Regions from separate parts of the Parashewanella tropica genome, predicted to be linked through region 1. Evidence: predicted binding sites of a transcription regulator. Region 1 holds the regulator's gene; each other region holds the start of a gene.

Region 1 (7,839 bases):
GGTTTTTCCCATGCCAGATTCCAGCATCAACAATCCCAAAACACTTGAAGCTGATGCCGATTTATCACCTTGCTTGAGCGTCACTTCGGCATCAAATTCTGAGGCTAATACGGCTAGTTTAGTGGCTGCTCTTGCATGTAAGCCCAGCTTATTGCAAATCAGAACTTCTTTTTCAAGCGTCGGCATTCACCAGTTCCTTATGACGAACCTCGACATTACGATTATTTTTATTCAAATGCTCACCAAGCTGCTCAGCCACAAACACAGAACGGTGTTGCCCACCTGTACAGCCAATCGCAATGGTCAGATAGCTACGATTATTCCGTTCAAGTTGAGGTAGCCAAGTATCAATCAAATTGGCAATTTGCCAGATAAACTTATTCACTTCAGGTTGAGCATTCAAAAAATCTTGAACAGGTTTATCAAGCCCAGTGAATGGTCTAAGGGCTTCTTCCCAATGAGGATTCGGAAGAAATCGAACGTCAAACATAAAGTCAGCATCATTAGGACGACCGTGTTTGAAACCGAAAGACTCCACATTGATCACCAGCTCTTGCTCGACTCTACCAAGCAAAACCTCTCGGATTTTATCACTGAGCTGATAAGCATTGGTTTCTGAAGTATCTATAAAGTGATCCATCATCTTAGACATGCCTGACAATAGCTCACCTTCAATACGAATCGCTTCGGGTAAGTTTTTGCATTGATAGGCCAGCGGATGCAATCGTCTTGTTTCGGTATATCGTTTAAGTAAAACCTCATCATTAGAACTGATAAAGAAACTGAGGATCTCAATATCAATGAAACTTTTCAGTTGTTGCTCAAATACTTTGTCTTGTTCAGGTAGATTACGGACATCGACACTGATCGCTACCAGCTCTTGAGTCGGTTTTAGCTCTTCAATTAATCCACCTAACAAACTCATCGGTAGATTATCAACACAGTAATAGCCTAGATCCTCAAGTACTTTAAGTGCTACCGATTTACCCGACCCACTTCGACCCGAAACAATGACTAATTTCATCCAGTAATCACCTGATAAAGTTCTTGCTCGTCATTAATACGACGTAACTGTTTGAGAGTTTGCTTATCGCTGAGTTTTTCAGCCATTGCTGATAAGGTACTAAGATGCTCTTGACACTGATCAGAAGGAACCAATAGCGCAAACAAGATATCCACAGGTTGCTTATCGATGGCTTCAAAGGCGATGGGCTGCTCACATTTGATCAATACTGCAATCGGAGTATCGATGTTGTCTAATCGACCATGTGGGATCGCAATACCATTTCCAATGCCCGTACTGCCCATTTTTTCACGGGCGAGGAGGCTCTCAAAGATTTCTTGAGAAGAAAGCTCTGGATACTGAGAAGCAACCAAGTCACTGATCATTTCCAGTACTTTCTTCTTACTGCCAGGCGTCGCACAGGTTGTGCATTCTGGCTTTAAAATGATGTTTAATTCCATCGTTAATGTTTTATCAACTTCTCTTTATGTTTGATCACTTGACGATCGAGCTTTGCCATTAACAAATCAATGGCAGTATACATATCATCATGTTGTGATTTGGCATAGGCTTCTTTGCCATTTAATATCAAACTGGCTTCAGCGGTTTGATTCGATTTTCGAACATTTAGCACGACGCGCACATTATTGATCTGTTCGAAATGACGTTCAAGTTTTGCCATTTTACCGCTGACGTATTCTTTTAGTGATTCAGTAACATCCAACTGCTGACCATTTTGTTGACCATTGATCCGGATTTGCATATCCATTGCCTCCTGTCGTTGTTAGCTGACGTTTATGTGATCATAAACTTTTGCGCTGATTTGATGGTGGGATCATCATTGCCTCTCGATACTTGGCGATGGTACGTCTTGCTACTTTGATCCCTTGTTCTCCAAGTAATTGCGCTATTTTATTATCACTGAGTGGCTTCTTCTGATTTTCTTCAGCTACTAGCTTTTTAATAAGAGCACGAATTGCTGTGGAAGAACATTCTCCGCCATCGTCAGTACCCACATGGCTAGAGAAAAAGTACTTCAGTTCAAAAATCCCTCTCGGCGTGTGCATGTATTTTTGTGTCGTCACTCGTGAAATGGTCGATTCATGCATCTCGATTTCTTCGGCCACATCATTCAAAATCATGGCTTTCATGGCTTCTGGGCCATGCTCAAAAAAGTTGACCTGATTTTTGACGATACAATTGCACACTTTTAATAAGGTATCGTTGCGACTTTCTAAACTTTTAATAAACCACTTAGCATCTTGAAGATGACCACGAACAAATTGGGTATCACTACTGCTACGACTGGTTTTCGCTAATGCTGCGTATTGCTGATTGAGTCCGATTTTCGGCATCGCATCGGGATTTAACTCCACTTGCCAACGCCCATTCTTTTTCATCACGGATACATCAGGAATAACATACTCATCTTCTTTACGGCCAATGTTTAAACCCGGTCTTGGGTCTAAACTTTGGATCAAACTCATCGCTGCTTTTAACTGTGGTTCTCTAAGCTTAGTTTTTTTCAACAAAGATCGAAAGTCACGAACGGCAATCAAGTCAATATGATCTTTAATAATGTGTTTGGCTTCGGCTAAATACGGCGTTGCCTCATCAAACTGAGACAATTGTAATAATAAGCATTCTGGTACATCTCGAGCCGCAACACCAATGGGATCAAAATGTTGTACTCGCTTTAATACCGCTTCCACTTCATCCATTTCAATCTCAGGGTCGCCCATTGCTTCTAAAATATCTTCAAGCGATTGAGTCAAATACCCTCGTTCATCAATGGCCTCAATAATGGCGGTCGCAATACCATAATCAGTACTAGAAAACGGAGTAAGATTTTTTTGCCATTCAAGATGCTCGTATAGTCCATCACTGGTTTCACCTTGAAACGGAAGATCGTCAGCCGGTAAAGCACCACTACCCGAGGTAGGCATAGCGGTAAAGGTTTCATCCCAAGTCGTATCCATGGGCAGCTCTTCAGTGAGCTTTTCTTGGGTTAAAGTCTCAGCGGTATCAGGCGTTACTGGCTCAGCAATGTCCGCATTATCATCTTGCTTTATGACTATATCTTGCTCAGCCTCAGATGCTGTTACGGACTCAGCATTAGCCGAGGCTAACTCTTCTTCTAATTCCAACAAAGGATTAGATTCAAGAGCCTGCTGAACTTCTTGATGTAGCTCTAATGATGAAAGCTGTAGCAAGCGTATGGCTTGTTGCAGCTGGGGCGTCATGGTGAGCTGTTGTCCTAACTTAAGCTGGAGTGACGCTTTCATAGTTACCGCTTGTCCTTCTTATTGTTCTTGTTGGCGCATAGCAGGACTCCCTATAAGGGTTCCCAAATAATCATCACTATAACGTGAATTGCTCTCCTAAGTACACTTCACGTACATGCTTATCATCGAGGATTTCCTCTGGCGTACCTTCGGCAATCAAACTGCCGTGGCTCACAATATAGGCATGTTCACAGACATCCAGTGTTTCTCGGACATTGTGGTCTGTGATCAATACACCTAAACCACGGTCTCTGAGCTGCTCAATGATCTTTTTAATATCAATGACAGAGATAGGGTCAACCCCGGCAAATGGCTCATCCAGCAAAATAAATTGCGGATTCGCTGCCAACGCGCGGGCAATTTCGACTCGGCGACGTTCACCACCCGATAATGCCATGCCAAGGCTGTCACGAATATGGGTGATATGAAATTCTTCAAGTAAGTGCTCTAGTTGCTCTTCCCGTTGGCGTTGATTGAGCGATGCCCGCATTTGCAATACGGCCATGATGTTATCGTAAACCGAGAGCTTACGGAAAATACTGGCTTCTTGCGGAAGATAACCAATCCCCTTCCGAGCGCGCATATGCATAGGATCAAGCGTGAGATCATCGCTATCGATAAAGATCTCACCTTTATCACTTTTTACCAATCCTACCACCATATAAAAGGTGGTGGTTTTACCCGCACCATTTGGGCCCAGTAAACCGACGATTTGCCCTGTTTTTACGGATAAACTGACATCCTTCACCACTTGTCTAGATTTATAGCTTTTTGCAAGATGTTTTGCTGTCAGAGTTTTCTGAGTCATTGCTTCTTCTCAGCTGGTGTGTTCGATGATGGCGCAGACTTTTTGTCTTTTTTACGCGCATTTTGATAATTTTCAGCAGGAATAATGGTCTGTACTCGGTCGCTGCCTTTACCAGAGCTCGCTGCGGTAACGTGTTGGTTAGCAATATTGTAGCGGATCGTTTCCGCCTTCATTTTACTGCCACCGATATCTAACTCAGCACCGCCTTTAAGGACTAAATCACCACTGATATTGTCGTAACGAATACTTACGGCACTGGCTGTGCCCAATTCACCCGTATCTAATATTTGCGAAAACGTTGCCGGCTTACCTTTGGCGATAAACACTTTGTGGCCATTTTTTTCATCATTAACGGCACTCAGTTCGTCGGCATGAATTTTAATACTGCCTTGGATAATTTTGACGTTACCAAAATACGACAATTTATTGTTTTTTAAATCGCCGGTTTGGCTTTTCGCACTAATACTTAAATCTTGCTTCAAATCATCCTGCTTGGCTACGGTAGAGAACGTCATTACCGAGCAAAATGCCACCAGCAGTATATTATTTATTCGCTTCATAGGTTCCTGTTACCTGATCGTTTAAGCGTACCGTCTCACGGTTTAAGTCGGCATATAGCCCTTTACCTTGGCTGTTAAATCCATTGCCTTTAATGTAAACCATCGCATCCGTGGTCATGATTTTTTTGTCTAAATCCAACTCAACATAGCGAGTACTGACACTTTGAAGGGGCTCTTTTTTCCCAACCGCTTCTAACTTCACATTCCAATCTAAATAAGCTTTTTGAGTGTCATCTTTTTTTAAGCGGCCTTCTTTAGCCGAGATGCGCCAAGGACTCTCATTCGAATCACCGTAAAGTAAATATACAGGCTCTGTAAATAATGTCGTATCTCTTGTCGCGTAATGTTCCATGTGTTTTGCTGTTACTTGACTGCTTAACCGTCCCTGCTTATCGTAGGAAATACTGTTAAGCTCGGTCGCCATGTAATCAGGTCGCTCAATTTGAGGACCTAGCGCAACTTTTTCACCTTGTTTTTGCTGCACCTGCCAATACAGTACTAATGCGGTACTGAAAAACAATATGATGGCAAGGGTCACTCGGTTCATACACTCATTCCTTGAGCCGATTCAAACAATCCTTGTGATTCTAAAATTAAATCGGCCAATTCGCGAACGGCACCATGACCGCCATTTATCGAGGTCACCATGTCGACCTGTTGTTTAACATAAGGATGACCATCGGCCACTGACACCGATAACCCAACCTGCTTCATTACAGGTAGGTCAACCATATCGTCACCGATATAAGCCACCTGTTGGGGTTCCAGTTCAAATTTACTCAGCAATTCATTAAAAGGTACCAACTTGTCATCAATACCTTGATAGATATGCTCAACGCCGAGTGCTGTCATTCTATTTTCAAGCAGTTGTGATTTACGACCCGTGATCACGGCTAGGTGAAAACCAGCATTCAGTAGTGACCGCACTCCGAAACCATCACGCGTATGGAACGCTTTTAACTCTTCACCGCTATTACTCAAGTAAATGCGACCATCAGAAAACACCCCATCAACATCAAAAATGATCAGCTTAATTTGTTGTGCTTTATTCCACACGGTTTGAGTTACGTCACCGTATAAGGTTGGCATCATAGTCACAGTTAAATTACTCCAGATTTGACCATATCAAGCATATTTAATGCTCCAATAGGACATTGTGCGTCATCCACTACTATCAGTCCATTAATGTTTTTCTCATCCATTAACTTAAGTGCTTCTGCTGCCAAAACATTTTTGCTTGTTGTAATACAGTTAGGCGTCATGACCTCAGAAATAGGGGTTTGTCTTAAATCCACTTCAGCATCAATCACGCGACGTAAATCACCATCGGTAAATACACCTAAGAGTTTAGACTCTTGATCGATGATTGCAGCCATCCCTAAGCCTTTGTTAGAGATGACATATAAAGCCTCGGTGATTTTCATATTGGGGCTAACCAAAGGCAATTGCTCACCCTTATGCATGACATCACTGACTTTAAGCAACAGTTTACGACCTAAACTGCCACCTGGATGTGACAAGGCAAAGTCGTCTTTGGTAAAGCCTTTGGCTTGCAGTAAAGCAACGGCGATTGCATCCCCCATAACTAAGGTAGCAGTCGTACTCGATGTCGGCGCTAACCCTAATGGACACGCTTCTTCAGGCACCTGAATACAAAGGTGTATTTGTGCCAGTTTTGCCATATTAGATTTAGGCACACCGGTAATGGAGATAATCGGCAAGCCCATGCGTTTGATCACTGGAAATAAGGTTAGAATTTCTGAGGACTCACCAGAGTTTGAAATCGCAATGACAATATCGTTCGCCGATAGCACACCAAGATCGCCATGACTGGCTTCTCCTGGATGAACAAACACCGCAGGCGTTCCGGTACTGGCCAAGGTTGCGGCAATTTTATTGCCTATGTGGCCGGATTTTCCCATCCCCATAACGATCACCTTTCCGGTGCAACTCAGCATAACTTCACACGCCTGAGCAAACTCATCCGAATTTACATAATGATATAAGCTATCTAAGGCAGCCTTTTCGATATCGACTACTTTGCTGCCCCATTGTTGGAGCTGAGTTTTATTCGCCATTGTTTTCTATTCTACCCAACCTAATCCTTGAATAACATTTTCGCTGGAATTGCAACAAATTGAAAGCCTCCCTTTATGTATTCAAGTGAACAAAAATGTCATAAATAAAGGATAATTCACGGAACTTAGATATAATTTTAGCAATCCTATATTCAATATCGTCGAGTTCACGATTACTGTAGCAAACAAAATCATTGTAATAGCAATAACGATTATTCAAAAGTAATCATGCAGTTACTTAAAAAACAACAGTGCGTTACAATAAATACATGCTTGAAGATATCATGGCATCTGTCGATTCGATTCTTGTGCCATTTTATACATTTTCGTACACTGTTTTATTTTGTATTTCCCGCAGGGGATCTCTCTTTCGACTAAAGGCTCTAAATGGAAAATCAAACACCAAATTTGGTAGAAGTGAGGAATATGAGCTTCAATCGAGGCTCAAGAGCAATTTTTAAAGATCTCAATCTGACCATTCCTAAAGGGAAAGTGACTGCGATTATGGGCCCAAGTGGTATTGGTAAAACAACACTGCTGAAATTAATGGGTGGACAACTGACCCCAGATTCTGGCCAAGTATTATTTGACGGCCAAGACTTGCATAAAATTAGCCGCAGCCAATTATTTAAGCTACGCCAACGAATGAGTATGTTGTTCCAAAGTGGCGCCTTATTTACCGATATCAATGTGGCTGATAATGTCGCTTTTGCCCTTCGTGAACACTCCAATCTACCCGAAAGCATCATCAACACCATAGTGGCGATGAAATTAGAAGCAGTTGGATTAAGAGGTGCTGGTAAACTCATGCCTAATGAGCTATCAGGCGGTATGCAGCGCCGAGCGGCACTTGCCCGTGCCATTGCGCTTGAGCCAGAATTGGTGATGTATGATGAGCCCTTTGCAGGTCAAGATCCTATCGCGATGGGCGTATTGGTAAAACTGATCAAAGAGTTATCGGAATCATTAAACCTCACATCAGTGGTGGTTTCCCATGACGTGGTTGAAGTACTCAGTATTGCTGACTATGTCTATGTGGTTGCTGATAAAAAAGTGATTGCCGAGGGTACACCAGAGCAACTTAGACAATCAGATAACCCCCAGT
Region 2 (7,839 bases), 1.3 Mb from region 1:
AAGCCATGTCAGCGACCCATTTAATTCCAATTGAAGCACGAAATGCGCTTAGAAAATTTAACCTAGAGTTTTCTGAATTTGACAGAGCAAAGCCACTATACGTAGAGCCTACATTTATTACGAATGGAAACAGGTACCGCGTAGATATTTGCTGTTCTGAAGATACATTGAGTGTGCATCACCAAGTTTCCGCATTTCATGGCCGAAGAAGTCGAGCAGCTTTAAAAGAGTCAGATACGGATTGTGAATTATCAACGCCTTTTAATCCCGAGAATATGTCATGCCGAATTTTAACTTATGTTGTCTCTTCCCCACTGCCGATACAAGCTGCAACGAATTATATAATCAGTATGCCAAAAGAGTCTGTGAGAGAAGTATTAAAACATATGCCCTTATCACGGCAGAAAGAGTTTTTTAAAAAAATTCTGATAATTTTTGCTGACTCTAGACAATGCTACGGAACAGCTTTTACTTTCAAAGAGCTTATGTGCCTTACTAATGAAGTCCACAATAGTTCAGTGGCACTAGCTCATGCTTGTTGTCAACTTTCTGAAGATGAAATGCATTGTATTACGCAATTACATAATTCAGAAATAAAGAGATTACACAGTAAAGTACCTTTACAATCACTCATTAAACTTGCCAAATCAGATTGCACACAAGAATTAAGAGATCGCTACTTACATTCGATTGCAGATAAATTACTGACACAATTTAGAGTTGATAGCGGTGTATATCTTGATGTTTCTGTAAGAACTTACAGAGAGCTTCAAGAAAATTTAACTCACGATGAATTAATGAGCTTTTTGTATATCTGTCATTCTAGGCCCCCACTTAGTATCGATCACATTTTAAAAACCAGCGATCTAGTAGAGGCTTTTGATAGAGATAGAACAGGCTCAACGCGAAGTGATGTATTTTTAGCACTTTGTGAAAGCGCAACACCGCAGGTTTTGTCTGAGTTTTATTTAAGCCTGCCTCACCATAATCAATTATCAGTATTTTCAGCTATTAATCAAAGTTGCAAGCTATATATTTTAGAAGTTTTAATTACTCGATTTTCAGAAAATAGAATAGATTCTGAACAGGTATTAGATACTCTTAAGCTCATAGAGCCTGATAAATTTCATGCCGTATTTAGACTTTTGAGCAAACCTGCAGTTGAAACACTTATAACAGAACCTGCTTTCAATAATTTTGTCGAGGATAATCTACAGAATCACCTCTCAAAGTTAATCATTACAGATCTAGAGTTCGGCAACAACGGCATATTTAAATATGTTCAATCCTTATTCCTACAATTACCCGTTGAAGAGCAAAAACAGTGTGTTCATGCAAGTTTAGCAACAATAGGCTTAGTAGAATATGAACGTTTGAATATTATTAAGTTTCTATTCAAAAGCTTAGATAAGCCTTATCTAGCATTTAACGATTTAGCGGCCTTGGCAAGACTTCATAATTTATTTAATGAAGCAGAAAAAAGACAAATACTATCTCAATTCTCATTTACTGAGATTTTAGAGTATTGCGATGCACTTGTTAATTGTTTTGGTTGTCAGGCAAATAGCCAACTTATCGAAATCTATGCACTCTTACCGAACGAAGTTCAAGCTCGAGTCCACAAACATTGCCTACAACTTTGTCAAGACAGAACAAATCATTGGTACTATCAAGCAAAACTATATAAATTAAACCTTCCCTATTTAATTAATCAAATAAAGACAAACCAATTACCTTACCAGTCAATTCCAACTGAATGTTCAAGTTATGTTTGTGAACAATTAGAGGAACAAAACGACATAGCTACATTAACAATTTTTCTAATTAATATGGCTGAACAAGATATTTCGAATCTAAAGAAAGTAAGCAAAAAAACAACAACTCAAGTTCTAACTCGCTGCCCGAAACACCTAAATACAAGACTCATTAAGCTCATTGAACGATATTTAGTTCATGCTCATTGGTTCGATGATCATTTATTAATTCCACTTCGCGAAATTTCTCAAAAGAGATTTAATGCCATTATTTTACAGTTTTCTATAGGTTCCTTAGTAAAATTAGCGGAATTAGATAAAAGGCTAGGATGCAAACTACTAGCGTTTTTCATTCAACAGGATTTGCAAGTATTTTCAAAGGTTTGTAGTCAACTAAGTGATTCTAATTTTACATCTGTTTTAGAAAAATCCTCAAATGAAGTTAAATTTTCAATGTGTCTTCATTCATCACCAAGCCGTGTAGCTGAATATGTTTGTTCTTATACTTTTAACCATGAGCAATATCATCAATGGTTTTATAAGTTACCTAACAAGCATTTGCAGCGAACAATACGATGTATACCGAGTTGGAAAATTAGCTCTTATTTAATGATAATTGGACCTACTTATTTATTACAAGAAAGTTGCAACACCATAAGCCACCTGACTTTTGAGCAAAAATGTGCAGCAATTGAAACATCCCAAGTTTCAAACTCCGTAAAATTAGCCATCTTCTACACCTTAACAAAACAGCAAAAACTACAGGCGGTTCTTAACTCTCAGCATCGTTATTTATTTGATGAACAGGATAATGTTTTCATTGATGATGACTTAGAATCCGAAGTAGACCCAATGGATGAAAGCGAGTCTATATCTGAAGGATCAGAACAAAGTGGAATGACTAACTCTACGGATGAAGATGATTCATTATCACTCCCTTCTGTAAGCACTGAAGTTCAAAGTACCTGTAGCGATGACTCTGAAATGGATAACCCCCTAAGTGCACACGCTACAATTCCTCAATTAAACACTAAGTGGCAGTCAGGTTGTGAAACCCTTATTGAAATGATGCTTCATTTACCTGTATCAGACCAATCCGAATTATTAAGTCAGTGGTTTAAACAGTCCATATATGATCAAAATGATGCAGCAAGAATTGCCATCTCATTCTTATTTAGCCGTTTAAATACCCCACACAAAATAAAGCTACTCTCCCAATGTGATCATGAAAGCATGATGCGCTTTTTTAGACTGCCACCAGAAAAAACCAGAGTAGTAACGAATGCACTAGATACCTCTTTAGAAAAATTAGAAAGATCACGGTCAATGTTAGCCATTAGAGACAATATTGGAGGTTTCATCTCTCGACTTAAACAACTTTGTCGATAAAGCTAGAATGGAAACCCGCACAATAAAGCATGCGCGGGTATAGATTTGATTCAAAATCTAGAATTTCGCAAGTTGATACGCCTTGTCACCCCAGCCCACTACTTGGCCATTTTTGATCACAATCGGTGTACATTCATCTTTAGTAGTAATCGAATCTGAACTCACATGTTGAGTACGGTAGAATAAAACCTGAATCTCATGCTTTGTGCCATTTTCTTTTTCGAGGTACGCCTCGTTTATATCTGGGCTTCCCATTAAGTCAATCACTTGCTGATAGTTCATACCCATTTTTAACTGAGCAATATGCATTCGGTTTTCTTTTTGTCTTTTTTGCCAACTCGATATGTAACTGCTGTGCTCACCATCTCCCCCAATGCTTACAACACAACCAGACAACATAGATACGCTTAAAACAGCTGCAACTAACATTTTTATTTTCATCTTTAACTTCCTTTGTGTTAAGTTCATTATCTTTCACACAAGCTTTAAAGCACAAAGCAAGCCAAATTTATTACACCTTGATTTAAATAGATTTTTACAGTTGCCTCTTATTTTATATCAAAGATTACAATCCAGTTATTAGTAAAAAGCACTAACTTATGAGCGAAATTAACCAAGTTCTTCAATTTGCCAAACGCCTACACACATCAGGGAAAAAACCTACCACCGCGCTACTAAAAGCAAAGTTAGGAAAAACAATCCCAATGCCTTTGATCTTAAAAGGGCTACAGCAGTTTAATTCTCTCTCTGAGCAAGAAATTAGAGAATTGGTTAATGATGAAAGCACTGTTGTAAAGGCAAAAACAGAGTTGAGCCTATCCCTTGAGGAGCAAGTAAAAGTACTCCAGCAACAAGTTGGTCAATTACAATCTCAGCAATCCTTGTTATTAAACCGTATCGAACAGTTAGAAAAGCAGTAGTAATGTACGTTATTGAATTAAGATTTGAGTGTTTTGACAACACCACCATAAGTATTGCCGAAAAGGCAATTAACAACTACCTAGAAGCCCTTCGAGCCAATGGACAAGTACTGGGCAGGGAATTTGCTGTAGCCTTCAACGAAGGTGAATTTAGGTGTCGTTTATTGGTGCCTGAAAAATCCAGCCTTAGCCAAAGACACAATAGCCCATGGGTAAAAGATGCCTTAGAAGGACTTACTGAAGCCAAGATTCTCGCACCTAGAGAAAAATTTATCGGTCAAGATATTAATTCTGAAACCTCAACCACAGAAATACCAAGCTGGCAGCTTCTGTATACCAGCTATGTTCATATGTGTTCACCATTAAGAAGCGGTGATACATTGCAACCGATTCCTCTATATCAAATTCCATCCACCTTTAATGGCGATCACAAACAAGTGATCCGCTGGCAAACTGAATGGCAGGCTTGCGATGAAATCCAAATGGCAGCGGCAACTAAAGCCGAATTTGCTTCAGCCTATGAAATCGGTGATGTTGACAGTGATTTATGTCGTAGAGGTTGGGGAATAAGAGGACGAATTGAATACTTAACTAAAATACCCACTTACTACTATTTGTATCGAGTTGGCGGCACTAGTTTGAAAGAAGAGAAGAATCGCCCTTGCCCACGATGTGGTAGCCATGACTGGAAACTTGATGAACCATTACTTGATATGTTTCATTTCCGTTGTGAAAAATGTCGAATCGTTTCGAATATTTCTTGGGATTTTTTATAACTCTATATAATGGTTCTATGGAGATAAAAGGTACTTATTACCATAGAACCACAGAAAGCTCTTTATGCTTTTCCTCTCAGATTATTCCACATACGCTTGAAGCTGGAAAATATGCCTGGATGCTCAACATATTCCTCTTCACTTTGTGGCTTTTCAGGTGGCGTCACTCTGGGACTAATATTTTCCAGTAACTCACTAATTGAATCAGCCAGCTTTTGTGTAGGCACTTCACCAGGAACCTCTAGCCAAACACTACCATCATCGTTATTCACAGTGATCATTTGGTCGCCTTCTTCAATTACCCCAATAAACCAAGTTAGTGGCTGCTTGAGCTTTTGCTTCATCATTAAATGACCAATGGTATTTTGCTGTAGAAGCTCAAAATCACTTTGATTCCAAGGCTGTATTAACTCTCCATGTCCCCACTTTGAATCAAAAAATAAATGACCAGAAAACCAACCGCCATAGAACTTATTAATATCACGATGTAATGATATCGATAATGCAGATTCGACATTCGAGAAGTCAGCACCTTGCTCACGTTTAAATGGCTTCCACTGAACTACTGTTTCCAGTTCACCATTATAATCGCCGATAATACAATCGGATTTTTCCCCCATTGGATAAAAGCGCGGTGACTCTGATAACTTTTGCTGATAACAAGTGAGATATTGATTATAAAATTCTTCTAAAGCAGTGAGGCAAGACACTTAAGTACAATCCAAAATTCAGTATAATGTCGCTCTATTTTGACACGGAAATTGTATTGATGACACAAAATCACGATCCCTACAGCGAAGCAAAAGAATTAAAAGGGTTAACGTTAGGCAAATCAGCCCAATATGAAGCTATATATAACCCTGAAGTTCTTCAAGCCGTACCGCGTAAACTAAATAGGGATGCTATCGAACTATCTAACGAATTACCTTTCCATGGTGTGGATGTTTGGACTGGCTACGAGCTTTCTTGGCTCAATGCCAAAGGTAAGCCTATGGTTGCGATTGCGGAATTTTATGTTGACTATCAATCTGAAAACTTAATCGAATCTAAATCATTTAAGTTGTATTTAAACACATTTAATTTAACTCGTTTCGATTCTGTTGATGATGTTGCAAATGCACTAACTCAAGATTTATCAGAGTGTGCGCAAGGTAAAGTAGAAGTAAAGATTATTGAGCCGAAACAATTTGGGCATCAACGCATCACCGAGCTTCCTGGTACTTGTATTGACGATTTAGATATTGAAGTAGACGACTATCAATTTAATCCTGAATATCTGATTGATAGTACTGATGAAAATCAATTAGTTGCAGAAACCTTAAATTCTAACCTTTTAAAATCAAATTGCTTAATCACTACTCAGCCTGACTGGGGCAGTTTGATGATCCGTTATCAAGGTCCGAAGATTAATCGTGAAAAGCTACTGCGTTACTTGATTTCTTTTAGAGAGCACAACGAATTTCACGAACAATGTGTCGAACGTATTTTTATGGATTTAAAACGTTATTGTAATTGTACCAAACTTACTGTATTTGCACGCTATACTCGTCGTGGTGGACTGGATATCAATCCTTACCGCAGCGATTTTGAAAACTTAAATGATAATGTACGTTTAGCTCGTCAGTAGTATATAAACCACTAAATTACTTAGCGGCATTATAGACCGTATTTATTTTAATGCCGCTATCTAAACATCATGCCATTCCTTAGGGGAAGGAATTATCACGTAAATCATCACCATTAAAATAAAAGCAGAAAATGTATAAGCTTTCATTTGTGCATTTTCAGTACTCGCCCACATCTGAAACCATTCACTACCAATGACAGCAAAACAAAAATACCAAATAAAGATTGCTAAAGTAGCACCTAGAAGGAATACTCCCTGCCCTTTTATAAAAGTAACTTTATTTTCTTTAGCTCCTTTGAACATAAAAAATACGCCTAAAGAGATAACTAAACCTGCAAGGATTTCAGATAAAATAATGAACCAATAAGCGGCTATTATTAAACCGTGATCACTAATGGCTCTATCGAACAATTGCGTTCCAGAAAACCAAGGTTCCATAGAATCCATCGATAAAACATGAACAATAAATTGATAATTGGTATTGAAATCAACAACATTGTTATAACCAACGATTAAACAAAACACTCCGACAAATCCAGAGGTTAAAGCTTTTGAAAATCGATGAACCGATGTAATACCCATTAAGCAATTCCTATTTAAATATCAATCTTAATGCATTAGGTCACTGTACAAATGCACACCTCGCTGCACTCTATCCATTACTTCAGCAGCAAAAGTGCTCGCTACATTTCTCTCAAATATCTCAAGTACATAATAGGAATGAACAAAATCTACTAATAGTTCGTAATTGACACGATCAGAAAGTGTTACTCCACGCCCCTCTAAATACCTTTGCAAAATACGTGCATCGATTGCCGGTTTTGAGCTCTCACTACTACCCTGTATATCGGTTAAACAATACGGCTCTCTTATTAACCAAGAGGCTAATGCTTTGGTTTTTGGGTTGGCGTTTTCCATGAAAAAAAGGGCTTCATTTCTGGCCCGGGTTAGGTCGTTGTAGGGTAATTTATCTCCCCGTGCTATCGTAGCGTATAGAGTATTATCTCTGTCATCTGGTGTATCAACTCCGAAGCGACCAAACAAAATTTTAGCATCTGCTTTTCTATTTCTTGCTTCTGTAAGTTGGTCTTGCCTTTGTTTCTCAGCAAGAGCCTCTTTTTGTCGAAGTCGTTCTTGAGCTTCTTTCTCTTTTCTCAGCGTCTCTTTTTTTCTTTCACCTTCAGCTCGTTGTAACTCTCTTTGTTTGAGTCTTTCCACTCTTTCCTCTTCTTTTTTTCTGGCCTTTTCCTTTTGCTCCATCTTTAATCTCTCAGCTTTCTCCTCTTTAGCCACTCCATCTTCAAAGCGCTTTCTGTTTCTCTCTTGTTGTCCATGAAATACCTCTCCCAACTTAGTGTTATCAAAGTCTTCGG
Region 3 (7,839 bases), 1.5 Mb from region 1:
TTGTTTGGCCTACAGAACTCATACCTCACTCCTTTCAATCACAGAGCTATTTCCCCATGCGTAGTGTTTGTTGAAGCAAGTTCTTTGCCACATCTGCAACTTGTGTGTTCATTTGATAAGTTCTCGACGCTGAAATCATGTCAGCCATCTCTTCCATCACGTTCACATTCGGCTTATAAATGAAGCCATCAGTGTCTGCCATGGGGTGATCTGGAGAGAACTCTTTAATGAGAGGCTTGTCGCTTTCGACAATACCCTTTACCGCCACTTTCATAGACGAGGGCTGATTTTGAGCTTGAGAAGCGGATGCCTTTGTCATTTCAGCCGCAAACACTGGATGTCTTGCACGATAGGTTTCATCAACACTACTTGAAACCGCATCCGCATTGGCAATGTTACTTGCTGTCGTATTCAGGCGTACCGATTGCGCTGACATGCCAGAGCCTGACACCTCAAAAATATTGAATAAGCTCATGATTATTCGCCTCTAATTGCCTTTTTTAGTCCCATAAATTTGCTTTCGAGAAAGCCCAAAGACATTTGATATTCCAAGGCGTTTTCCATGAATGCCGCTTGCTCTTGCTGCATATCGACAGTGTTACCATCTCCCGTATCCGGTTGATCAGGCACACGATATTTGGTTTGAGATTGCAAACTGCTTTGAAGAGAAAAGTGGTTTTGATGTGTTGCCCCAAGCCCAACGCCACGTTGTTTAGACGAGGCTTGTTTTAATGCCTGCGAAAAATCAACATCTTGGGCTTTATAGTTTGGGGTATCTGCATTTGCGATATTACTCGACAATACCTCAGCACGTTTAGCGCGTATGCCTAACGTGTGTTGATGTATGCCGAGAGCTTTATCAAAACTGAGCGCCATAAAATTGCCTTTTAACTGTAATTAACAGCTAAAAAGCAATTGCTATGCCAAAAAAAGAAAAGGGTAGTTAAGACTTCTTGCGGTAAAAAATTCCAGGGCTACAACGGATCATTTCAAAATCATCACACAGCCCAGTGATAGACTCAGATGCGCCTAAAAACAGTACACCATTAGGATTTAAGGCGGCAGCGAATTGCCGCAAGATTTTAGACTTTGCCGCAGGCGAAAAATAGATCAACACATTACGACAAAAAATGACATCAAATTTACCTAATAAACTATAACTTTCTAACAGGTTATGATTTCGAAAGCTGACTAAATCACGAACATCAGCTTTTACTCGCATACCTGATTGGTCATTACTTTCAAAAAACTGACGTTTGCGGCTTTCAGATAAACCACGAGCTAAGGCTAATGCGTCATATTCACCCATACTGCTTTTTTCGAGCATTGAAGGAGAAAGATCTGTCCCTAATATTGAAATCCCGCGTTTGAAAGCTAAGGGATTCTTTTGCTGATATTCTAGCGCAGTCATCGCTATCGAATATGGCTCTTGACCCGATGAACAAGCAGCCGACCATATTTTTAGTGGGCGATTTTGTTCAGCATACTCTGGAAAGACGGTTTTTGTTAGCAGTTCAAATGGGTAAGAGTCTCTAAACCACAAAGTTTCATTGGTGGTCATAGCATCAATAACATCCAACCTTAATTGACGCATACTGCCATCAATCGCTTTTTGAGCTACCTCTGTTATATCATTAAGTTTATATAGTGCCACCAAAGGAGATAGGCGACTACGCACTAAATACTGCTTACTGTCACCTAAAACAATACCACTGTGTTGCTCTAAAAAAGTGGTAAATCTTTTGTATTCGTCTTGCGATAATTGGTTTTGCGGCACTCTATTCTTCCCACGAAAGTCGATCTAGTTTTTATTCTTACAGCGATGCTATCTTAGCATTCACAACCGCTGATTATTGCTTTATTAAACAGCGTCTGCTCTCGTCCGATGAGATATAAAGTTGTTCCAATTTATTGTAAAAAATAATCACCTAAAGGTTTAAATGATTGTTTACAGTAGACGCTAAATCATCAGGATTAAACTTAGCGATAAAGTCATCAGCCCCGACTTTTTCGACCATTGCCTGATTAAATACGCCACTAAGTGAAGTATGAAGCACGACTTTTATGTTGCTTAGCTTAGGATCATCCCTAATTTCAGCCGTTAGCGTATACCCATCCATTTCCGGCATTTCAATATCTGAAATGATCAATGGCAACCGTGCCGAAACATTAGTGCAATCTTGAGCTAAGCCCTTTAAAAAATCTAAAGCTTGCTGGCCATTATTGGCGGTCTGAATATTCAAGTTTAAGGCACTCAACGCACGAACAACTTGTTTGCGTGCCACAGATGAATCATCCACAACCAGTATTTGAAAGTCTTCATTACTCTCTTTACCTAATTGTGTTTCAACTTCATTACTCAAACTCGTTTTAACAGGGGATATTTCATCGAGGATTTTTTCTACATCCAAAATCTCAATTAATTCATTCTCAAGTTCTGCCACTGCCGTCAAATACGAGCTTTTACCCGCCCCTTTTGGCGGCGGCATAATATCACCCCAGTTCAAATTAATAATGCGCTCTACCGAGTTCACTAAAAAACCCTGTGTACTTCTATTGTACTCAGAGATAATGACAAAGCTTTTACTGAGATCTGAAACTGGTCGACCACCTGTAGCCGCACTTAAATCAATAACAGAAATCGTTTGACCACGAATATGAGCAACCCCACGCACATGAGGGTTTAACTTAGGCAAGACAGTTAATGGTGGACACTGAAGCACTTCTTTTACTTTGAAAACGTTGATCCCATACCTTTGATTACCATCAAATCTGAATAATAATAATTCAAGGCGGTTTTGACCAACCAATTGTGTCCGCTTATTTACGGATTCTAAAACCCCAGCCATAATCTTGCCTTCATAAACTTAAAAAGCGCCATAATGGCGGGTATACTAACAGCAATTTTAACGCTCGGGCATAGCCATTGCTTAATATTTTACATAATTTTAAATTTACCTATCTTTTGTCAATTTTTTGACTAAAGATGTAAAAAAATCATATATATCGGATGACTCATTTTGCGCTTTTCTATTGCTCTTGATTTCTCTATATTTTTTGCTCTCCTGCTTCCATTTAGTGTTTCAGCTCAGCCATATACTCCTGACTTAGGATCTATTGAATCATTAGCCGTTGAAACGGTTCGCTCTAAAATTCAAGTCCCTTCTGATGCAGAATTAACCATCAAAGCACAAGGGCTAGATAATAGATTCAAGCTCCCCTCTTGTGTTGCTCCTATGCAAGCCAAGATCAGCAACAACCGAGTGAAGGCATTAACCACTGTAAAACTTAGCTGTAAGCAAGCTAATCAAGCCCTGTGGCAATCATTTGTGTCTGTAAAAGTCAGTATTTATTATCGTGTTGCAGTAGCCAATCGTATTTTATCTACTGGCCAAGTCATTACAGCAGATGATGTCATTATGAAATCAATTGATGAAAGACGATTAAGAGGCGCCATGTTTGACCAACTCAATGCGCTGGTGGGGACACGGCTAAAACGTCGTATAGGAAAAGGCAATGTGATTTATCAACAAAACGTTTGTTACGTTTGTAAAGGCGATATCGTATCCATTTTTGCCAAAAGTGCAAACCTTCAAATCAAAACGGTTGGTATGGCACTTAATGACGGCAATCCCAATGATAAAATTCGTGTAAGAAACAGTAAATCAAACAAAATCATTGAAGTAAACGTCATTGGGGTTGGCGAAGTTGAAGTCAAAATGTAAAATGACGATTAAAGAAGAAAAAACTGCATTTTTTCCTAAAGTTTAAATTCTAATGGCCGATAATGAGACGATCTGATCTCTATTTTGCTGGAAAATACTATGCCTATAGATACTAACAAGCTAAATCATAGCCTTAACAATCGCGTTCACGTACGCAAAGTAGCTGTTAAATCAGAAAATGCACCTCAAACACATGCGGCTAATGATGCTCCTCACCCAGTGAAAGGTGATTCTGTTGAATTAACGTCTCAAGCACAACAGCTTCAAAAAATGCAAACTCGTTTGTCGCTAATGTCGGATGTTGACCACAATAAAGTGTCTGGGATCAAACAAGCGATTTCTGAAGGTCGCTATAAAATTGATGCCGATAGCTTAGCAAAAAACATCGCTAGTTTTGAATCTGAGCTCAATGCCTTGTATAAAGACCAAAACAACGACATTGAATAAGTAAGACAATGGTTCAGATCGCAGCAATTCTTGAGCAGCAACTTGGGTTACTGACTCACCTAAAGCAACTTATCATTGATGAGAGTGAGGCGCTTTCGTCACAAGGCGGTGATCGCTTGCTTGAAATTGCCAAGCAAAAAAATGAGTGTCTAAATCAACTCCAGCAAAATAATGACACTCTTGGCCAGCCTGATACAGTAGAAATCATAAAATCTTCTGAAGAATTGCTTCAAAAATCAGAGCAAGGAAAGCAACTGCTTAGCGAATGCAAAAGCCTAAACCAGCATAATTCTGAGTTAATCGAGAAAAATATCGCAAGCTTTAATCGACTTTCTCAAGCCTTACAAGCCAGTAAAAACTCATCGTCACTTACCTATGATGACAAAGGACATACTTCAACAATGTCCTCGATGAATAAGAGTATTGAGGCATAGAACTACTCAATACTCTTATGCACTTGGGACAATTAAAAATATGTCACCCGCTTTACTCTCTGAGTCTTATTTCGATGCTGATATAGTTCCCACACCTTTTGATAATCAAGTTCTAACTCAGTAACGTAAAAATCCCCCGCTGCATAAGTTTTAATTACCTTTGCACCTCGAATTAGCCCTGTAACCGAAGTTTTAATACTCTCGCTTTGAGTCGTCCAATCTTTTACCGTCGTTTTCGCAGTAATTTGTTGTCCATAAACTTGCTCGGCTAGCTCTCGGTATGCAGCAAGCTTAGAAGCTTGCATCGCCAATAGCACCCGTTTAGATTGAGTTTTGCCCGGCTGCTCCGCCAAAGGTGCGTAACCTATTGCCGTGAGTTTTGGAAAATGCTCTGGCTTTTCTGCTTCCCACTGCACATATCTATCTGAATTGGCGCATCCAACCAAAAAAAACGCCAATACCATTGCTAACTTTTTCATGGTCTTCCCTTTTTATCCTTTAATTGTGCCATTCCTGCTGATTCATTGCGATACAAGATGCCATCTTTTTCTATGACCTTTTCTGCTGGCGATAAAAACTGGCCAAGCGATGAAACAGGGATAACACTGGATTCCGCCGCAACAACTTGATTGTTTTGAACGTTAATTACACGAGTGTTTAATTTCACATTTGCTAAGCCAAGACTGTAGGTCGTCACCACGAGCAAGCCAATGTCGAGATCACCAGACAATTCTTGCCAGTCTCTACTCAAAACAAACTCACCGTTAGCTTTTATCATTAATCTGTCTGCGACATTTGGCTCTGCCACTATGTAGCCTGCACGGCTAAAAGCCGTCATCAGCTCTTGCTGGAGCTGATTTGTAAAACTGGCACTTTGATTGAAGTCTTCCGCCGCTACTGGTGTTGTTACCACCAAAGGCAAGTCTTTTGGAAACTCCGCGTGATGCTTTTTCATAGACCAAACAACCTGTGCGGCCCAGCTAGCTGGCATCATCATCTTCTGATTGATCTCTTGTTCGTGAGAATTTTGAGTTATGGATACTTGATAGTGACTACACGCTGAAAGCATCGCGCATCCAATGACTGCTGATATTCGTTTCACGGGCTTCTCCCACCGACTCCATTTGCGACAAATATTGCCGCTTATAAGTACTTTTTGCGTCATTTTTTATTAATTAGAAATTAACAAGCAAAATAAATACCAACCATAAATTTTAAAACTGGGTATGGATTTTGTATTACTTCAATCTGAAGAATTTATGCTGTCAAAAGGTTGGCTTTTTTCATGGTAATGTTGCATCGTGCGTTTGTTTTTTTGTTTTTAGTTTTTGGCTTCCTGCCTGTAACTCAACCCGCTGATTTTTATTTTCAAGGTCAAGCACAGATCATTGATGGTGATATCAATAGTGCCCGTCAACAGGCTATTGAAGCGGCTTTACTAACAGCAAATTTAGAAAATGGCATTACCATCAATAGCAGCCGTGAGAGTACTAACAGTCAATTCCACCAATCACACACAATTCTTAACAACCGCTTAGACGGTGAACAAGTAGAATTGATCAGTGAGCGCATCCAAAAAGACATTATTGTCGTCAATGTGAAGATAAGCTCTCACCAATCTCATTTTCAAACCGCAGGTAAGGTTAGTATCTTCTTACCTCAATTGAACTTAACAAACCCAGCACACCTTCGCTACGGCCAATTATCAGGATTTCAGCAATCACTCACTGAAGAGCTATCTGACAGTTTAGCCCAGAAGTCCAAATTGTCTTTTCCTGAGTTAAGAGCTGACCAAAACCTGAATTTATCGCAATCTTTTTTTGAAGATAATACTCAAAAGCTGCCAAACTGGATTGGTGATATGAGCAATAGCCAGTATGTACTCATCGGTAATATTCTAAATGCAGAAGTGGTACCTGCTCCTAAAAGCTTTTGGGATTTTGTTGAACACTACCCAAGCCGTCAGTTCCAAATCAACCTAAACTTATTCCATGCCATTAGTGGTGAAAAAATATGGCAAAAAACGTACTTTATCAATGAAGTTTGGGAATTTGAGCGTAACAAAATTCTATCTGCATCATCCACAGAATTGTGGCATTCAAAATATGGTCAAGCCATCAAGCGTTTACTAAATAGTATCGCACTTGAAATAGATACTCAGCTAAAAGAACGTCCATTGATGGGTACGTTTATCGTTAAGCATGAAAAGCAGTTGCTTATTAACCTTGGTAGACGAAACAATATCCAAGTTGGTGACAAGCTAAAATTGGTACTCAGAAAAGACCTACACACCCGCTTTCAATCCATTAAGACAATAGCTCAACCTAGCCATACAGAGCTGACAGTCACCCAAATTACTGAACAAACTGCAGTGGTTGAGTGGAGTAAAGCAACTGAAATCGAAAATATTCAAGTTGGGGATGTTGTTATTAAACCTTAGAACCTGAAGATTAGTTGTATAACTGCTTTTATTAACCTGCATTATTGATAAAAATCATTTAAGTTATGTAAGGGCCTGTTGATCTTTCAGGCTTAAATTTTGTGCTATTTGAGCGTTTACCTGTTCAAGGCGTGAGCAGTGAAGCTTAGTAATCTAAGTAAGCTGGTCACAACACAGAACAGGAAGTGCTCAAAAGCATCGAAGACAGCGTAAATTGGTCACTTCTGCTACGTTATCGTTTGTTTATGTGGAGCAACCACACTGCACAAACTCCGCCTTGCATAAGATAACCAATTTACCGCTGCAAAAATAAGCACGAAAGATCAACAGGCCCTAGGTTTTACATAAAAAGCAGACTAGATGAAAAAACTCAGCTTAACGATTTTACTTATTACTCTATCTTTTCTACACGTATGCTTTGCTAGCTCAGCGGTTTTTGCTGGCGGTCCCGTGTATAAAGAACGTGAAACAAGTATTAATGAACTAAAAAAATCGGGATTTGATACGTTAATCATTTGGACGATTCATATCCATAAAGATGGTAGCTTAAACATCAATGAAGAGTTTCCGATTATTGAGAACGGTAACTATATTGGAGATAACGACTATCCGAACTTTAGAAGAGATGTCGCCTCTTTAAAAAAAGGCAACAGCCATATTAAGCGCATTGAATTTGGTTTAAGTGCAGCAGGTTCACCGACTTATCACAATATTAAAGTGTTATTGAAATGCAAAAAGAGTCAAGATTGCGATATTAAAAAAAACATTTTATATCGCAATTTTATGGCTCTAA
Region 4 (7,839 bases), 520 kb from region 1:
TTCACTTGTGAAGCTTCAACGCTTTGCTCTGATGGATACAAGAGATAAATCGGTCGCGACTCTGCTTCAAGTTCAGCTTTTAATTGAGCAAAGTCTTGCTCTGTCTCTCCCACGACGATCCGCACTTTATCCAATAAGTGAGGTAATAATCGTACGCTATTTTTCGCGTGCCCTACTTCACTTGGGTGCTGCATGATCACTAGCTCAATATCACTCTTTACCACTGACAAGTGGTCGCAAAGACATTGCTGAATTAAAAACTGACATTGGGAACAGATTGGACGTGGCACGACACTCTCACAAAAAACTGAAATCGGTAAAATTATACCAATTTCGTTTGTTGTTTGTGAGGAAATAAGAAAAGATAATCTCTTTTATTTGGAACGAATCATTAGGATGCCTAGGATGCAAACTCACCGCTTTCACTTATTGCTAGCGACCATAATCTCCGCAACAACGACCTTTTCAACGATGGCTGAACCTCAGTTTGTTAACGATGATATCCTACCTCCGCTTCCGCATTGGCAAGGTCAAAGTCTAGCCATCATGAAAGACCCACCCCATGTATGGAGTACGCCCTTTGAGCGCTCAAAAGGGCTTAAAAGCCCCAATTACCATGATACCTTTGAATGGCTAGATACCTTGATCAGTGAAACATCATTGCTCCATAAAGTCAGCTTAGGTAAAAGCCCCCAAGGGCGTGATATTTGGATGATCGTCGCCAGTAAAGAAGGCGTTAATGCTCCTAAAGCCCTTCACCATCACGGTAAACCCACCGTATTAGTGCAAGCAGGGATCCACGCCGGTGAAATCGACGGTAAAGATGCCGGCATGATGCTGCTTCGCGATATGGTAAAAGGCGACAAAGCCAATTTGTTAGATAACGTAAACCTCTTATTTGTGCCGATTTTTAATGTGGATGGTCACGAGCGTTCCAGTATCCACAATCGCGTAAACCAGCGTGGTCCAATCGATATGGGTTGGCGCACCAATGCCACTAATTTAAATCTTAATCGTGATTACGCTAAAGCCGACTCAATAGAAATGCGTCATATGCTGTCAGCCATCAATCAATGGCAACCGGATTTGTATATCGACGTTCATGTCACTGATGGCATCGATTACCAATATGACATCACCTATGGCTATAACTTACCTCGCGGATTAAGCCAAAATAGTTATCAATGGTTACATGACGTTTATCAACCCGCAATTGATACCGAGCTCTCTAAAGCCGGACACATTCCCGGCCCTTTAGTGTTTGCGATGGATAAAACCGATCTCTCTAAAGGCTTGTATCAGTGGATAGCATCACAGCGTTATTCCGATGGTTATGGTCATGCTCGTCACTTACCCACGATACTGGTGGAAAATCATAGCTTAAAGCCGTTTAAACAGCGGGTGCTGGGTACCTATATTTACCTTGAACAAACTTTGAAAACCGTCGCGAAACATGGCACTCAACTTAAAACCGCCATTAGAAAAGACCAATATGCGTTTCCCGACACTGTAACCTTAACGTGGAAAAGTGAAACTCAGCCTCAAGGCTGGGACTTTAAAGGCATTGAGTATTACAAAGAAACGAGTCCTATCAGTGGCAATGAAGTGGTCCGCTGGACGGGAAAGCCTAAGCTTTATCCCAATCTACCCGTAATTGGTAACACCATTCCCGACATTCAAGTCACTCGACCTAATGCCTACTATATTCCACCGCAATGGCAAACTGTAATTGAGCGTTTAAGCGTTCATGGCATTCGCATGACTCGACTAGAACAGCCGCAAACACTAAGCCTGAAACAATACCACTTTGATGAACACCAATTCGCTAAGCAGTCTTATGAGAGCCATCAGCGAGTCAAAGTAAAAGCGACACTGCAAAAAGTAAAAGTACAGTTGCCGAAGGGAACGGTGAGAGTCGATACCAAGCAACCGTTAGGGGATTTAGCGATGATGTTGTTAGAGCCTCAATCACCCGACTCCTTTTTACAGTGGGGCTTTTTTAACCCGATTTTCACTCGCACTGAATATATGGAAGCCTATGCGGTTGAGCCAATGGCACAACAAATGCTGAACACCAAGCTAAAAGCTGAGTTCGAACAAGCCTTAAAAGATAAAACTTTTGCCACTGATCCGAAAGCCAGATTACGTTGGTTTTATGAGCGCAGTCCATATTACGACAACCAATATTTAAAATACCCCGTCTATCGACAACACTAAGCTAAGCTCAATGCTCAATCGTCGTTATTCCTGTGATGATTGAGCATTTTCACCAACTTTTGATGAACTTAGTTACTCTCGCCTTACGCGAAAAATGAAAAACAGCGAATAATCAACACATTACCCTTTGGCATGCTTTGTGCTATCCCAGTTTTAAATCAAATAAACTAGGGATAGACACATGAGAGCACTTTCCACTCTTCTATTAGCATCAACGACACTGTTACTCAGTGGCTGCATCATTCATATCGGGGGCGCCCACGCCGAGCCCACGCTACATCAGCAGCAAACCCTAGAATTATCCACTGAGCAATTAGCCAGTTTAAAAGCAGAAGTGACCTCTGGTTTTTTAAAAATCTCCGGTGTCCGCGGACAGCAAAGTGTCCAAGTTCAAGCGGACATATACACCTATAAGGATGCTTCTCCCATTCTCACCTTAAAACCCAGTGGTCAGCGTGCCTTATTAATCGCTAAGTTTGATAACCAGCGCTTTTATAACCGTTCTCCTCGAATTGATTTAACCATTACCGTACCTGAAAGCTTGATGCTGGATATCAACGACGGCTCAGGTGATATTGACATCAACTCGGTGAATGCCGACATCAATATCAATGATGGCTCTGGCGGCATTACTGTCCATCAAGGCAAGAAAATTCGAATCAACGATGGCTCTGGCAGTATTGAGGTTACTGAAACGGGTGCTGTAACCATTAATGATGGTTCCGGTGATATCGATTTAGCTCAAATAGCGGGCAAGATTCGTATTAAAGACGGTTCGGGTGACATTGATATTGAAGAAACCCAAAGCACTGTGGATATTAATGACGGCTCGGGTGGCATTGAGTTAACCCAAATTGGTGGCGATACCGACATCAATGACGGTTCAGGCAGTATCTACGCCGAACATATTAATGGAATGGTCACGATTGATGATGGCTCTGGTGGTATCAAGGTTAGGCACACCAAAGGGCTGAATATTATTGATTCAGGCTCTGGAAGCTTGAGTTTTAAAGATATTGATGGGCCTGTATCCGTAGAAGATTAACTCTTTCCCGACGCAACGCTGAGCAGTAGCATCGCTCAGCATTGCCTTTTTATTAAGGCTAGCTTTTGAGTCCGAGAGAGCTTTTTTATGGCTATTTCTCTTTTTAGTGCCGTACTTTTATCAAAAACTGATTCACTATAAAGCAAAGTCAATGGCCCTTTACCTCGCAAAAATTTTGCGGCTTTTGCACCACCTGTTTGATGCTCATTAAATCGACGTTCAACATCTGTTGTTATTCCTGTATACAGTGGTCCATCATTAGCGCATTGGATCATATAGACCCACCATTGAGTTGGATTTATTACTGGCATTAATTACCGCTTTTTTAGTGAAACATAACAATGGAGTGACTCATCAAGTACCAATTCTTCAGCCATAATAGAAATCTCAAAGCTAAAATTGATACTTCCCTAATAAGGGTAATGGAAAAAGCAATAACAGAATATATCTAAGTACAAAACCTACCTTTTCCAAAATGCTTTCTTTGTAGTTTTTGCTGCCTCGGCTGTTTTTTTATGAACAGTGATCAATTCTTCTCCACTTGCATTCTTGTATCGATACATACCTTGTTCCCCCATTTCAGCCCGCTTTAATATTGCTTTTTGGTTTAGATCTAGGTCCACACCTTTTTTTTCTGCGATTCTGTACAGCTGTTGAAGTTTTTCAGCAAAATCATTATGAATGTCATCGGTAGTTGTGTGATTCCAGAAGTAGATCAATACTTCTTTTTGCTCCGACTCCCAATCACGATCAATACACATCATATTAGTATAAGACTCTTCTATTTTAGGTCCCCATCCACCTAAAGTCCTTACTTTGTAGGTATAAGTAAATGTAACAGGGTTAACTTCACAATCAGGCTGATCTTTAGGAGGAACAAATACTGATAAGCCCTTTACATCATTTTCTGATAACTTATAGTGCCATTGATCAGAACAGTCCCAAACCGATTCTAAAGTAAAACTACGTGATGTAGACGCCGCACCTTCAGCCATAATATTTCCAGCAAATTTTATGTATAGATAGCACTATCCTAGCGGCTATTTGCTTACTGTTTACTGAATGTAAAAATACGCTAAAAAAGCGCAATCGGTTTGATTCGGTTTTAGTTATTCTTTTTTCTGAAATAAAGCATAATGAAAACCAGCGCGATACCTAGACGAATGAGGATATTAATCCAAAACATTGAAGGCTCATCAGTCAAAGTATAGTGGCCGTTTCGAACAGACACCTTACCTCGATAGAGATCAAAAAGTATTAGTGCTGCCACAACACCAATAAAAACCAGTAACATTAACCTCTTCATTCCTTCAGCAACACCTCATGTGCTATCAATAAAAAAGCAGCCAATTCAGGCTGCTTTCTCATAGGATAACTGGAAAAAAACGTTTATTATCCCGCGCTGATCTGCGCATTCATCACGCTTTCGTGCCCTTGCCCAGCCATCACTTCAAGATCTTTATCGATGAAGAATAGCGCTTTACCGTCTTCACCCACTAAACGGATTTTATCAACAATCGACTTAAACAGTTTTTCTTCTTCATGCTGCTCAGCGACATACCACTGTAGGAAGTTGAATGTTGAGTAATCATGGTTAGTGAAAGCATGGTGAGCTAACTCATTGATCTTGCCAGTGATCATTTGCTCATGCTCATAAGTATGCTCAAACAATGACAATAACGAATCAAATTCAGACTGCGGAGATTCAATGGCACCAATTAACGGCATACCACCCGTCTCACTTACATAAGTGAACAAACGGCGCATATGTTCCATTTCTTCTTCAGCATGAGCACGCATGAACTTTGCTGCACCATCAAAGCCTTTGTCTTCACACCAAGCGCTCATTTGTAGGTATAGATTCGAAGAAAAAAACTCTAAGTTGATTTGATCATTCAACTGCTTAACCATCACGTCCGTTAACATGTATTTACCTCAATTGAGCTGGAGACATCATAATAGTCATATTGTGAGCCATCCCACATAAAAAATCAACAACACAAGATCACATAACACACTGTTAAATAAGAATAATTTTTATTTGCAACCCCATTTTGTTATAGATCAAACTGATACGTAGTTTATTTTTCTACACTTGCACTTACCCCTCAGCTAGTGGCAGCATTACGCCCATAACCAGACTTTTAAAGTGAATTGTATGTCTACGCCGTCCGATCCTTGTGCAAAACCAGAACTGATCCACCCTGATGATGCTCTCCCATTATTACTTGAGCAAGTCAATACTGTTACAGACACCTTAGCTCTCCCATTGGAAGAGGCTTTGGATCATGTGCTGGCAGAAGATGTCATTTCAAAAATCGACTTACCGCCGTTTGATAACTCTGCAATGGATGGTTATGCGTTTCGCTTTGCCGACCTCAACTCAGACACTGATATCACCAGCTTAACACTGGTAGGTGAAGCCTTTGCAGGGCATCCGTTTACTGGTGATATCCCTACTGGCGCCTGTGTTCGTATTATGACAGGCGCTCAAGTACCAAGCGCGTTAGATACCGTACAGATGCAAGAGCAAACGGAAGTACAAGGCGATCAAATCTGTATTACTCACCCAAGAAAAACAGGCGCCAATGTACGTTCAAAAGGTGAAGAGGTTAGTATTGGGCAAACAGTATTGAAAACAGGCACTGTAATTCGAGCTGCTGAGCTCGGTGTTCTCGCCACCTTAGGTCAAGCTAAAGTCACGGTATTTCGTAAACTCAAAGTGGCGTTTTTCTCCACTGGTGATGAACTCAAGCCTGTGGGCACAGAGCTAGAGCCTGGGCAGATTTATGACTCCAACCGTTACTCCATTCGTGGACTGCTCAGTAAAACAGGCGTGGAATGGATTGATCTTGGCATCATTGAAGATTGCCCCAATGCGATTAAACAAGCCTTTTTAAATGCCTCAGAGCAAGCGGATTTGGTATTGACCTCTGGTGGCGTATCGGTCGGTGATGCTGATTATGTAAAGCAAGTTCTAAAAGAGGTTGGCAAAATCACGTTCTGGCGCCTAGCCATGAAACCGGGCAAACCATTCGCTATGGGGGCATTACCTAATGCGATTTTCTGCGGGTTACCGGGTAATCCTGTCGCATCGATGGTCACTTACTATCAATTGGTACTGCCACTCATTCATAAAATGCAAGGGCGTGGTGGATTAAAACGTCAACTTGTCAAAGCGACCTTAACCCATGATATTCGCCGTAAACCGGGTCGTGTGGAATATCAACGTGCTGTGGTATCTCGTAACGCACAAGGAGAACTTGAAGTCAGTACTACAGGTGCTCAAGGCTCTGGCATGCTGACCTCGATGTCTTTAGCCAACAGCTTTTTAATTGTACCGAGAGAGCAAGGCGAGATGGTCGCTGGAAGCCAAGTGACAGTCGAACTGTTTAATCAGGTTTTATCATAGGGAGTTGTGGTGACCGATATTGTAAACGATCTGCTGACGGATCAAGAGTTGTTGCGCTATAGCCGCCAAATCTCCATAAAATCCATGGACATTGACGGTCAAGAAAAGCTCAAGCAAGCACGAGTATTGATATTGGGGATGGGCGGTCTTGGCTGCGCTGCCAGCCAATATCTGGCAGTTGCAGGTGTTGGTCATCTTACGATCGTAGATTTTGATACTGTTGAGCTGTCTAACTTGCAGCGTCAGGTGCTACATCATGATGCTGATATTAGTCGCGCTAAAGTGGATTCAGGCGCCGATAGCCTGAAACAGCTTAACCCTCATATTGATGTTGAAGCCATTAATCAGTCTCTTGATGAATCTGAAATCTCTATATTAGTTGCTAACCACGATGTAGTGGTGGATTGCACCGATAACCTCACGATTCGTCAGCAGTTAAACCATGCGTGTTTTCAACATAAAACCCCGTTGGTTTCTGGTGCCGCCATTCGTATGGAAGGGCTATTGACAGTGTTTAACTACCAAGCAAATACACCATGTTATCAATGCTTTTCAAGCTTATTTGGTGAACAGCAACTGACGTGTGTGGAATCCGGGATACTTGCCCCCGTCATTGGGGTGATGGGCAGTTTACAAGCTTTAGAAACCATCAAAGTTATTACCCAAATAGGTGAGCCATTAGTAGGTCGAATTTTGATGTTTGATGCCATGACCTTACAAATGCGGGAAATGAAACTCAACCCTAATGCCAACTGCTCTGTGTGTCATTAGTCTAATCAACGCGGTTTTCTTACAATAGGATAAACAACAGAAAACCGCATTGCTAGCTCGAACAAAAGGCTACGGCTGTACCCAATTTTGCTGTATGTGGCTAATACTACCCGTTAATAAAAACTCCACCGCCATAGAAGCAATGATTAGCCCCATTAATCGATTTACGATACTGGTCACATTGTCACTGAGCAGTTTTCCAAAATGATTCGTCAACCAAAACACTAACATGATGATTAAAGTATTCGTTAAAATGACGCCTACCATTAGCAGCTCATGCAGCAAAGAAGGATGCATGTGAGTGTAAATCACGACGGTACTGATCGTGCCCGGCCCCACTAACATCGGCATAGCCAGTGGTACAATAGCGATTGCCATCGGACTTGAGGATTGT

The links. Region 1 encodes sigma-54, which starts transcription at its own class of promoters, with help from an activator protein. Its sites were predicted from a motif close to GTTGGCACGNNNNTNGNNT; they were not measured.
Region 2: E2H97_RS07085 (DUF3192 domain-containing protein) is a predicted target of sigma-54. The motif match lies at 3,632-3,650, and genes of this name have one in related genera.
Region 3: E2H97_RS13330 (FlgO family outer membrane protein) is a predicted target of sigma-54. The motif match lies at 5,794-5,812, and genes of this name have one in related genera.
Region 4: E2H97_RS17925 (DUF4097 family beta strand repeat-containing protein) is a predicted target of sigma-54. The motif match lies at 2,344-2,362, and genes of this name have one in related genera.

The regions. Positions count from the first base shown of each region.
Region 1 is NZ_CP037951.1:333,266-341,104, reverse strand. It holds gene E2H97_RS01495 (HPr family phosphocarrier protein) at 1-186, opposite strand, end outside; gene rapZ (RNase adapter RapZ) at 173-1,024, opposite strand; gene ptsN (PTS IIA-like nitrogen regulatory protein PtsN) at 1,021-1,464, opposite strand; gene hpf (ribosome hibernation-promoting factor, HPF/YfiA family) at 1,467-1,766, opposite strand; gene E2H97_RS01475 (RNA polymerase factor sigma-54) at 1,807-3,288, opposite strand; gene lptB (LPS export ABC transporter ATP-binding protein) at 3,365-4,096, opposite strand; gene lptA (lipopolysaccharide transport periplasmic protein LptA) at 4,093-4,656, opposite strand; gene lptC (LPS export ABC transporter periplasmic protein LptC) at 4,640-5,203, opposite strand; gene kdsC (3-deoxy-manno-octulosonate-8-phosphatase KdsC) at 5,200-5,745, opposite strand; gene E2H97_RS01450 (KpsF/GutQ family sugar-phosphate isomerase) at 5,757-6,734, opposite strand; gene mlaF (phospholipid ABC transporter ATP-binding protein MlaF) at 7,122-7,839, shown strand, end outside.
Region 2 is NZ_CP037951.1:1,681,786-1,689,624, reverse strand. It holds gene E2H97_RS07090 (hypothetical protein) at 6-3,143, shown strand; gene E2H97_RS07085 (DUF3192 domain-containing protein) at 3,201-3,584, opposite strand; gene E2H97_RS07080 (hypothetical protein) at 3,743-4,063, shown strand; gene E2H97_RS07075 (Zn-ribbon-containing protein) at 4,066-4,839, shown strand; gene syd (SecY-interacting protein) at 4,902-5,549, opposite strand; gene queF (NADPH-dependent 7-cyano-7-deazaguanine reductase QueF) at 5,609-6,466, shown strand; gene E2H97_RS07060 (DUF2165 family protein) at 6,527-7,048, opposite strand; gene E2H97_RS07055 (hypothetical protein) at 7,076-7,839, opposite strand, start outside.
Region 3 is NZ_CP037951.1:3,030,327-3,038,165, forward strand. It holds gene flgD (flagellar hook assembly protein FlgD) at 1-22, opposite strand, end outside; gene flgC (flagellar basal body rod protein FlgC) at 47-475, opposite strand; gene flgB (flagellar basal body rod protein FlgB) at 478-876, opposite strand; gene E2H97_RS13300 (CheR family methyltransferase) at 944-1,777, opposite strand; gene E2H97_RS13305 (chemotaxis protein CheV) at 1,929-2,849, opposite strand; gene flgA (flagellar basal body P-ring formation chaperone FlgA) at 3,021-3,725, shown strand; gene flgM (flagellar biosynthesis anti-sigma factor FlgM) at 3,825-4,172, shown strand; gene E2H97_RS13320 (flagella synthesis protein FlgN) at 4,181-4,606, shown strand; gene E2H97_RS13325 (LPP20 family lipoprotein) at 4,639-5,085, opposite strand; gene E2H97_RS13330 (FlgO family outer membrane protein) at 5,082-5,708, opposite strand; gene E2H97_RS13335 (flagellar assembly protein T N-terminal domain-containing protein) at 5,892-7,046, shown strand; gene E2H97_RS13340 (hypothetical protein) at 7,407-7,839, shown strand, end outside.
Region 4 is NZ_CP037951.1:4,034,294-4,042,132, forward strand. It holds gene E2H97_RS17915 (tRNA-uridine aminocarboxypropyltransferase) at 1-290, opposite strand, end outside; gene E2H97_RS17920 (M14 family metallopeptidase) at 406-2,217, shown strand; gene E2H97_RS17925 (DUF4097 family beta strand repeat-containing protein) at 2,399-3,262, shown strand; partial or broken gene E2H97_RS17930 (GIY-YIG nuclease family protein) at 3,298-3,543, opposite strand; gene E2H97_RS17935 (hypothetical protein) at 3,724-4,257, opposite strand; gene ftnA (non-heme ferritin) at 4,655-5,188, opposite strand; gene moeA (molybdopterin molybdotransferase MoeA) at 5,421-6,674, shown strand; gene moeB (molybdopterin-synthase adenylyltransferase MoeB) at 6,684-7,445, shown strand; gene E2H97_RS17955 (MarC family protein) at 7,515-7,839, opposite strand, start outside.